Regions from separate parts of the Janthinobacterium woesei genome, predicted to be linked through region 1. Evidence: predicted binding sites of a transcription regulator. Region 1 holds the regulator's gene; each other region holds the start of a gene.

What was found. Region 1 encodes FNR, which switches genes on or off when oxygen is low (the NO sensors DNR and NnrR bind a similar motif). Its sites were predicted from a motif close to TTGATNNNNATCAA; they were not measured.
Region 2: ACQ4W6_RS18990 (universal stress protein) is a predicted target of FNR. The motif match lies at 1,723-1,736, and genes of this name have one in related genera.
Region 3: ubiU (ubiquinone anaerobic biosynthesis protein UbiU) is a predicted target of FNR. The motif match lies at 1,652-1,665, and genes of this name have one in related genera.

Annotation. Positions count from the first base shown of each region.
Region 1 is NZ_JBNYXW010000003.1:271,169-274,442, forward strand. It holds gene ACQ4W6_RS04555 (HAMP domain-containing sensor histidine kinase) at 1-816, opposite strand, end outside; gene fnr (fumarate/nitrate reduction transcriptional regulator Fnr) at 1,077-1,835, shown strand; gene ACQ4W6_RS04565 (FixH family protein) at 1,851-2,375, opposite strand; gene ccoG (cytochrome c oxidase accessory protein CcoG) at 2,436-3,274, opposite strand, start outside.
Region 2 is NZ_JBNYXW010000016.1:77,255-80,528, reverse strand. It holds gene ACQ4W6_RS19005 (hypothetical protein) at 1-402, shown strand, start outside; gene ACQ4W6_RS19000 (VOC family protein) at 481-900, shown strand; gene ACQ4W6_RS18995 (TraR/DksA family transcriptional regulator) at 1,010-1,381, shown strand; gene ACQ4W6_RS18990 (universal stress protein) at 1,829-2,695, shown strand; gene ACQ4W6_RS18985 (hypothetical protein) at 2,717-3,076, opposite strand.
Region 3 is NZ_JBNYXW010000021.1:90,379-93,652, reverse strand. It holds gene ACQ4W6_RS22505 (ribonucleoside triphosphate reductase) at 1-1,038, opposite strand, end outside; gene ACQ4W6_RS22500 (hypothetical protein) at 1,160-1,567, opposite strand; gene ubiU (ubiquinone anaerobic biosynthesis protein UbiU) at 1,728-2,765, shown strand; gene ubiV (ubiquinone anaerobic biosynthesis protein UbiV) at 2,843-3,274, shown strand, end outside.

The DNA of each region.
Region 1 (3,274 bases):
GGGCAGCGAGGCGGCCAGCAGCCAGTTCACGGATTTCAGTCGCTTGAAGCTGTTGACGGCCGTGGTGCCACCGCTGTTGGTGCTGACCATGCTGCCTTCGCCACCATCCTTGAGCAACTGCGTGGTGATCTGGTTGGCGTTGGGCGCGCGCGGCTGCAGCAGCCGGCTGGCATCCGGGTGTAGCACGTAGCGCGGCACGGCCTCGCGCGTGAGGATGAAGAAATAGCCGCTCTTGCCCACCTTGGCCGTGCGCAAATGGCCGAGCATATTGTCCTTGTACAGGCGCAGCACGCCGATCACGATGCCGGCCACCTCGCCATCCTTGTCGAGCACGGGGGCGACCATCTGCACGATGGGCAAATGGCTGGTCTTGCCCAGCATCGGCTCGGTGATCATGGCTTTTTTCGTGCGCATCACCGTCTGGAAGTATGCGCGGTCGGCCACGTCCGTGCCGTTGCGCCCCTGCACTTCGGGCACGTCGGCGACCACCTTGCCCTGCGTATCGAGCACCAGCACGTCGTCGAACAGGGCCAGCATGGCGCGCTGCGTGTAGTAGTGGCGCAATTGCGCCGGGTCATCCATCAGGGCGGGTGGCTGGTGGCGCGCGGTCTGGGTGATGATGTCGAGCAGCATGGCCAGCTTGTCATCGAGTTCTTCGGCCGTGCGCTCGATCAGCGCCGTTTGCTGGCTCAGCAAGACTTGCGTGAAATCGTCGCGCATGTGTTTCACCTGGACCATCGTCACCAGGGCGATCATGGCGATCGAGGTCAGGCTGGTGGCCAGCGCGACTTTTGCTTTAATGCCGAGAGGCTTCATGATTTCCTTTTGAGTACCGGGCGGTACAGGCGGCAGATAATGCTGTCAGGAATTTTCCTATCAATACATCAACTTGGCAAGCGTGGGGCGTGTAATTTTGCGCTGTGGAGCAGGCTTTAGAGGATGTCGGCATAAAATTAAATGCAGAACGTCGTTTATTCAGCGAAATTAGGGCGAATTGCGGTGAATTTCCGCGAAATTGGCACATGGCAACGCACTATGCAGTAAACTTGTTATTGCATTTTATAAAAGGTACTGACATGACAGAAGCGCTACTCTCTCCAGCCTTGCCCGCAGTGACCGTGGAGGCGTTGCGTGCCCGATGCTCGACGTGCAGCATGCATCAATTGTGCCTGCCGATGGGGCTCGATGTGGGTGATATGGACCGGCTGGACCAGATCATCGGCCGGCGCCGCAAGGTCGCGCGTGGCGCCTTGCTGTTCCGCATCGGCGATTCGTTCCAGAACCTGTACGCGATCCGTTTGGGCCACTTCAAGACGTACCAGATCAATCCGGGCGGCGACGAGCAGGTGACGGGTTTCCAGATGGCTGGCGAATTGCTGGGCATGGACGCCATCAGCGCCGACCGCCACCATTGCAACGCGGTGGCGCTGGAAGACAGCGAAGTGTGTGAAATTCCGTTTTCCAGCCTGGAACAATTGCTGGGCAGTATACCGACCCTGCTGCGCCATTTCCACCGCATGATGAGCCAGGAAATCACGCGCGAGCAAAGCGTCATGCTGTTGCTGGGCAATATGCAGGCGACGCAGCGCTTTGCCGCCTTCATCGTCAACCTGGCCTCGCGCTACGAGGCACGCGGCTATTCGGGCAGCAACTTCCAGCTGCGCATGTCGCGCGAGGAAATTGGCAATTACCTGGGCTTGACCATCGAAAGCGTCAGCCGCTTATTGTCGAAGTTCAAGAAAGAAGGCTGGCTGCGCGTGTCGAACCGCGAGATTGAAATCCTGCAGCCAGCAAAATTGAAGGCCATTACGGCCGGCACGGACACCTGCAAATAATAACGGTGCTGTACCTTATAGTTCTTCATCCGCATGCAGCGCGATGCTGCGCTGCAAAGGCCAGGTCCAGATGCCTGACAAGCGCCATTCGCGCGCGTTGTTTTCCACCAGCACTTGCCAGCGGCTGCGCTCTAACATCGGCAGCGCCACCGAAAAGTTGCCGGCCGCATCGGGCTGCACCAGCAGCTTGATATCCTTTTCGGGCAAGGTGGCATGCGCCAGGTGCAGCAGCAAAGGCGCCGGGTAAGCCTTGCCGAAGCTTTGCACGGAACCGGTCAGGCGCGCTGCAGCTACATCATAGGTCAGGCTGGTCGACATGGCCAGGTTGCTGGCGGCCGTATCGCGCCGCAAGTCCTGGTTGATCGCCTTGCCCTGCTTGTAATAGTCGCCCACCACCAGCGCGTCCGGCTGCGTAAACGCGATATAGCCCATGAAGCTGCCGACGATGACGGACAGCCCGGGCCCCACCATCAGCAGCCACGGCCAGCGGTGCTTGTACCAGGGTTCCACGGGGGCTTGCAGCTTGATACTTTCCGACATGCTATTTCTCCTTGTGGCGGCATATTCTGGGGTCAGCCCTCAAAAACACGCCTTTCCTTGTTAGCGCGGCACGATGAACACGGCGCTTTCGCGCACATGCAGCGATGGATCGTCCAGCGATTGCAGCTCGATGCTGATCTTGTTCGAACCCTTTTCCCCGACGCCGTGCGGCACGCGCAGGCGGATGGGCCAGCCCAGCGTTTCGGTCGGCTGCAGGGTAACTTCATCGCGCGTCAGCAGGGCCAGGCCGGGCAAGCCGGCAACGCTGATCCTGAAGTGCTGGCGCTGCTCCGAGGTATTCATGATCTGCAGGCGGTAGACGTTTTCGATCATGCCATCTTCCACTTCGCGTCCCATCGAGCCACGGTCGCGGATGACGTCCATTTTCAGCGGCGTGCGCAGGAACAGCGAGGTCGCCACGGCGATGATGATCAGGGCCAGGATGGCGGAATAGATCAGTACGCGCGGGCGCATGGCGCGCTGGCGGATCTGCTGCGCATTGAAGTTGTTTTCCAGCGCGTGGTCGGTACTGTAGCGTACCAGGCCGCGTGGCCGGTCGACCTTGTCCATCACGCTGTTGCAGGCGTCCACGCAGGCGGCGCAGCCGATGCATTCATACTGCAGGCCGTTGCGGATATCGATGCCAGTCGGACACACTTGCACGCACAGGGTGCAGTCGATGCAGTCGCCCAGCTTGTCGTTGTTGCCGGCTTTCTTGCTCAGCGCGCCGCGCGGTTCGCCCCGCTTGGCATCGTAGGTGATGATCAGGGTATCCTGGTCGAACATGGCGCTCTGGAAACGCGCGTAGGGGCACATGTATTTGCACACCTGCTCGCGCAGCCAGCCCGCGTTGCCGTAGGTTGCCAGGCTGTAGAACAAGACCCAGAACCATTCCCAGG
Region 2 (3,274 bases), on a different contig from region 1:
GAGCAACTGGCCGACAGCCTGTCGCAGGCGGCCGTCACCTTGCATGGCGCCGTCATGCGCGCCATCCGCAAGCGCGCCAGCGAGGGAGAAAACGCCATCAGCCACAGCCAGGCGCAAGCCGTGTTCGCGCTGGAAGTGGCACTGCGCCAGCAAGCCAACGCGCTGTATGCCGATGCCGCAGGGCATACCGTCGTGGGCCTGGACACGGCGCAGCGCCAGCTCAGCGGCCTGCTCGACACGGCACGCCTGAGCATTGCCCGCAACGACGACGTGCGGCACTGGATCAGCCTGGCTACGAGTTTGTTGCACATGGGCAGCGCCGTCCTGGCCGGCAACCCCGAACGCATCCTTAGCACCTTGGGCAAGGTGCGTGAGCGGCTGCAAGAGATGGCGCCAGGCTGATTGAATTTGGCCGCCCAGCGCCTATACTGGGACGTCCCGCATGCAATCGTGCTTTCGGGGCAACCAGAGGAGACCAACATGCGTACCGAAGCGTATTTGCAATTCAATGGCAATTGCGCGCAAGCGCTGGAATACTACCGCCAGCACCTGCATGGCGAAAACCTTTTCCTGATGCCGTTTCGCGGCACGCCGGGCCAGGAACAAGTCAAGGAAGACTGGTACGACAAGATCATGCATGGTTCCGTACAACTGGGCCCCACCATGCTGATGGGGTCGGACGGCGGCGGCACCGAAGATGGCGCCAAGGGCATGAGCGGCTGCTCGGTCTGCCTGAGCGTCGATGCGCCGGAAGAAGCCGAAAGAGCCTTCGCCGCGCTGGCGCGCGATGGCAGCATCCAGATGCCGCTGCAGGAAACCTTCTGGGCGCAGCGCTTCGGCATGCTGAAAGACCAGTTCGGCGTGGCCTGGATGATCAACTGCGAAAAGAAACCAGCATAAATCAACGGCAACCGCCTGCGCCGCATCAAACGTGGCGCGGGTGGTAGCGCAAGCAGAGCTGGCCATCTTGGACTACCATGATGGTAGAGACTCCCACCGGGTGACAGCCATGAATGGATTGCCGCAAGACCAGCTACAGCGCCTGCAAGGCGTGCTGGAGCAACGCAAGCTTGCGCTACTGGAACAAATCGAGGGCGAAACGGCCGAAGCCGACGCGCGTGCCTCGCTGCTCAATGAAATCGAAGCCTCGCCGGCCGACAACGCCAGCGTGCACACCCTGAACGCCCTCGTCAGCGAGGCGGCCGAACACAACGTGGCGCAGCTGGCCCTCATCAGGCAGGCGCTGGCCAGGATGGCCGACGGCAGCTATGGCTTGTGCGACAACTGCGGCGAAGCCATCGGCCTGTCGCGCCTGAACGCACGCCCCGAAGCGCGCCTGTGCATCGATTGCCAGACGCGGCTGGAAAAGGCCCAGCGTTAGTCATTGCAGCAACGCAACGGGGCAAGGCATCGCTGCCCTGCCCCTCGCCTTTTGCCGTTTGCCTTTCACCTTTACTGCTGTGCTGCTATCCGGCTCCCGCCAGCCTCTGTGTGCTGACTGGGCAGCCGGGTCTCCTCCACTGCCATTGCCCTGCTTCAATCTTCAATCTTCAATCTTCAATCTTCAAGCTGCAAGCCTGCTCAACTCACCACTGTGCGCCATGGATGGCGATATGCGCGCCCGTGACCAGCGCTATCTTTGTTCCTGCATTGCTGTGCCTCCCCGCTTGTTATGCTTGATCTGCGTGGGATCAAGTGTAGGCACAGTTTTTAGCGCCAGTTTTGCGCCAGATCAAGTGCCCGGCCTGCCAGGCACAGTGGCATGCGTGCGCGAACTGTGCCCCGACTGTGCCAGAATGGGGCTTACCGCACAGCGAGAGGCCAGGCCATGACGTATAAAACCGTGTTGCTGCATATTGACGACAGTGCCAGCCGCAGCGCCCGCATCGACGCGGCCGCCAGCATCGCGCAAGCCTGCGGCGGCCACCTGACGGGCGTGGCCCTGACGGGCGTGTCGCGCCTGCTGTACCAGAACCAGCCCGACCTCGATGCCGACCCAAACCTGGCGCTGCACCTCAATTTCTTGAGAGAAAGAGCCACGCGCGCCCTCGATGGTTTCGAGCAGCATGTACGCACGGCCGGCGTCGCCTCGTTCGAGCAGCGCGTACTCGACGATGAGGCGGCGGGCGGCATCAGCCTGCTGGCCCGCTACGCGGACCTGGTGGTGATCAGTCAATACAATGCCAAGGATAAATCGCCGTCCGTGATGCGCGATTTTCCCGCCTACGTGCTGCTGCATTCGGGCCGGCCCGTGCTGATCGTGCCGTACGCGCCGCCGCTGCCGATGCAAGCGCCGCCGGCGGCCGCGCGCAATGTGCTCATTTCATGGAATGCCAGCAAGGAAGCGAGCCGCGCCGTCAGCGCCGCCCTGCCCCTGCTGCAGCGTGCCGGGCAAGTCCACGTGGCCATCTTCGATGCCAAGGTGCATGCGGCCGAGCATGGCGACCAGCCGGGCGCCGAACTGCTGCAGTACCTGGCGCGCCACGGCGTGGAAGCACGCGTGCATTTGCTCGATGGAGGCGGCGTGCGGCGCGGCGACATCGGCGAAGCGCTGCTGTCGCAGGCGGGGGAGCTGGCGGCCGATTTGCTGGTGATGGGGGCGTATGGCCATTCGCGCCTGCGCGAAACGATACTGGGTGGCGTCACGCGCACAGTCTTGCAGAGCATGACGATCCCCGTGCTGATGGTGCACTAGCACCTTTGGCAGAGCCGCCCGCTAGCCGTCCTGCCAGGGCTGGCTGCGGATCTTGGCCACCTGGCGCTGCGCCAGCCACTGCCACAGCTGCAGCGCATCGCCCTGCGGCAAGGCCGACATGCGGCGCGGGCTGGCCAAGGCGATTTCGCAATCGCGGTCCGACCATTCCTCGAAAGTGACTTCGCCTCCGCTGGCGACCTCGACCTGATACATCAAGCCATCGTCGTAACCAAAGCGCAACAGGACGGCGGACGGGCTGCCATCGGGCGCCGTCTCTGGCGCACGGTACACCTCGGCCAGCGCATCGGCCAGCTGTGCCGGCGACGGCGCACAGATGTCGCGCCCATCGGCCTGCGTAAGAATGAACCATGCCTGTGTCATGACGCGCCCTCCTATCCACACTCATTAGCATGCGAGGCAAGTATTACGGGCAGTCACCTGGGTCCTGTCTTGCATGGGGCGCACGGGAACTATCCCTGACGGCATTGATTAACAATACCAATAAGGATAATACCTAACTTTCGTGCGGCGCGGCACTTATGCCGTACTACGCGGCGCATCGACCAAACCATCGAACAA
Region 3 (3,274 bases), on a different contig from region 1:
CAGGCGGTCCAGGTCCGCCAGCAGGCCTGCTTCGTCGCCGCGCCACAAATGTCCCAGGCGCGCGCAATTGATCGTCACCACGCCCAGGGAACCCGTCTGCTCTGCCGAGCCGAACAGGCCATTGCCGCGTTTCAGCAGTTCGCGCAAGTCCAGTTGCAAACGGCAGCACATGGAGCGGATCATGTTCGGCTTGAGTTCCGAGTTGATGAAATTCTGGAAGTAGGGCAGGCCGTAGCGAGCCGTCATCTCGAACAGGCGTTCCGCATTTTCGCTATGCCAGTCGAAATCCTCGGTGATGTTATAGGTGGGGATGGGGAAAGTGAATACGCGCCCCTTGGCGTCGCCCGCCATCATGATCTCGATGTAGGCGCGGTTGATCATGTCCATCTCAAGTTGCAGTTCGCCATAGCGGAAGTCCATCTCCTGGCCGGCGATCACGGGGATCTGCTCGCGCAGATCGTCCGGACAGACCCAGTCGAAGGTCAGGTTGGTAAATGGCGTCTGCGTGCCCCAGCGCGACGGTACGTTGAGGTTGAAGATCAGTTCCTGCATATATTGGCGCACGTCTTCATAGCGCAGCTTGTCCTTGCGGATGTAGGGCGCCATATAGGTGTCGAAGGAGCTGAAGGCTTGCGCGCCGGCCCATTCATTTTGCAGTGTACCGAGGAAGTTGACGATCTGGCCGATGGCGCTCGACATGTGTTTCGGCGGGCCGGACTCGATCTTGCCGGGCACACCGTTCAAGCCTTCGTGCAGCAAGGTGCGCAGCGACCAGCCGGCGCAATAGCCGGCCAGCATGTCGAGGTCGTGGATGTGCAGGGCCGCTTCGCGGTGCGCCGCGCCCACCTCGGGTGGATACACCTGGTCCAGCCAGTAGTTGGCGATGACTTTGCCCGACACATTGAGTATCAGGCCACCCAGCGAGTAGCCCTGGTTGGCGTTGGCGTTGACGCGCCAGTCGCGCCGCTCCAGGTATTCATTGATGGACGCGGCGACATCGACCTGGCCGCGTGTGGGGTGAACTGTCTGTGTAGTCATGAAACCTCCAATAAACACAACATGCGGTGTTTTTATGGAGATTAATCACTAAATGTAGTGGCGTCAAAGGTGTCGTGCAGTTGTATGGCGAATCCTTGATGCAGGTGAAAAAAAACCCGGCTTACTTTTTCGCGCCTCCCTGGCGCAGGATGAAGTAGCTCAGGCCGAAATGCGCGGCGCCGCAGGCGGCGATGCTGATGAGGGAAGCGGGCAGCACGTGCAGCCAGATTTCCAGCGGCGAGTAGGTGCTCCAGCTGGCCACGCGCATATCGAACGTGACGTAGTTCGCCAGCAGCCAGTAGAGGGCCAACAGGCCCGTGCAGATGGCGGCCTGGCGCAGCAGCGGCATCTGGCGGCGCGTGAAAACGGCCAGCAAGAACAGCAGCACGCCGGGCCAGGCACCCAGCACCTCGGGCGACAGGATGGACAGCGTGTCGGCGTCATAGCCTTCGGCAGGCGCGGCCCACTGCACTTGCAGCACGGTGAGGAAAAGGGTCAGCAGGAAGATCAGCAGCGGTTTGCGGGGCATGGCGGCGAGTGCAATAGGGCGGAGATGGAGCATTTTACAGCGCGGTCAAGCAAATGGAATGTACGCCGCCCACGCACGCATTCCTTCACCTGCGTCAAGGACTGCGTGGCCTGCGCGGGGCTATAGTCTGCACCCTGAGCCGACACGGGAAATGAACATCATGATGCTTGAATCAACCACCGCCAGCCGCGTGACGGGACCGCTGGAACTGGTCTGTCCCGCCGGCAGCCTGCCAGCCCTGAAAGCGGCCGTCGACAATGGCGCCGACACCGTCTACCTGGGCTTTCGCGACGCCACCAACGCGCGCAATTTTGCCGGTCTCAATTTTGACGAAAAGGCCATCGCCGAAGGCGTTCGCTACGCCCACCAGTATGGGCGCAAGGTGCTGCTGGCCTTGAATACCTATCCGCAGCCGCACAACTGGGCCGTGTGGCGCAGCGCCATCGATCGCGCCGCGCAGGCGGGCATCGACGCCATGATCGTCGCCGACCCGGGCCTGATGGCGTATGCAGCCCAGCACCACCCACAGCTGCGCCTGCATCTGTCCGTGCAGGGTTCGGCCACCAATTACGAGGCCATCAATTTTTATCATGAGCACTTCGGCATCGCCCGCGCCGTGCTGCCGCGCGTGCTGTCCATGGCGCAGGTGGAGCAATTGATAGCCAAGACGGAGGTGGAGATCGAGGTATTCGGCTTCGGCAGCCTGTGCGTGATGGTCGAGGGGCGCTGCGCGCTGTCCTCGTATGCGACGGGCGAGGCGCCGAACACGCACGGCGTGTGCTCGCCGGCCAAGGCCGTGCGCTGGCTGGAAACGCCGCAAGGCCTGGAATCGCGCCTGAACGGCGTGCTGATCGACCGCTACGCGCCCGGCGAAAACGCCAGTTATCCCACCCTGTGCAAGGGGCGTTTTGAAGTCAACGACGAAGAGTATTACGCGATCGAGGAACCGGCCAGCTTGAACACGCTGGCGCTGCTGCCGCAATTGATCGCCATGGGCGTGCGCGCCGTGAAAATCGAAGGCCGCCAGCGCAGCCCCGCCTATGTTGCGCAGGTAACGCGTGTGTGGCGCGAAGCGATCGACGCCTGCCGCGCAGGCAATGCGCGCTACGCCGTCAAGCCGGGCTGGATGGCGGCCTTGGACAAGCTGGCCGAGGGCCAGCAGCACACTTTGGGTGCTTACCACCGCTCCTGGAAATAGAAAAACCTACTGCGCTTCTCGGCCACGCCGCGAGGCGCTCGCTACGGTTTTATCACTTAAAAAGTAATGGAACAGATATGCTGAAACTTTCACTGGGCCCCCTGTTGTACTACTGGCCGCGCACCACCGTTTTCGAGTTTTACCAGCACATCGCCACGACAGCCGTCGATATCGTGTATCTGGGCGAAACCGTGTGCTCGCGCCGGCATGAACTGCGCCTGGCCGACTGGCTCGATATCGCCGACATGCTCGCTGCCAGCGGCAAGGAAGTGGTGCTGTCGACACAGGCGCTGATCGAGGCGGGCGCCGAACTGGCGACCTTGCGCCGCATCACGGGCAATGGACGCTATATCGTCGAGGCGAACGACATGGGTGCCGTGCACTGCATGGACAAGGGCGCGCCCTTCGTCGCCGGCCCGCACCTGAACCTGTTCAATGGCCCCAGCCTGCAATTGCTGGCGCGCCTGGGCGCGCGGCGCTGGGTGATGCCGCTGGAAATGGGGCAGGAA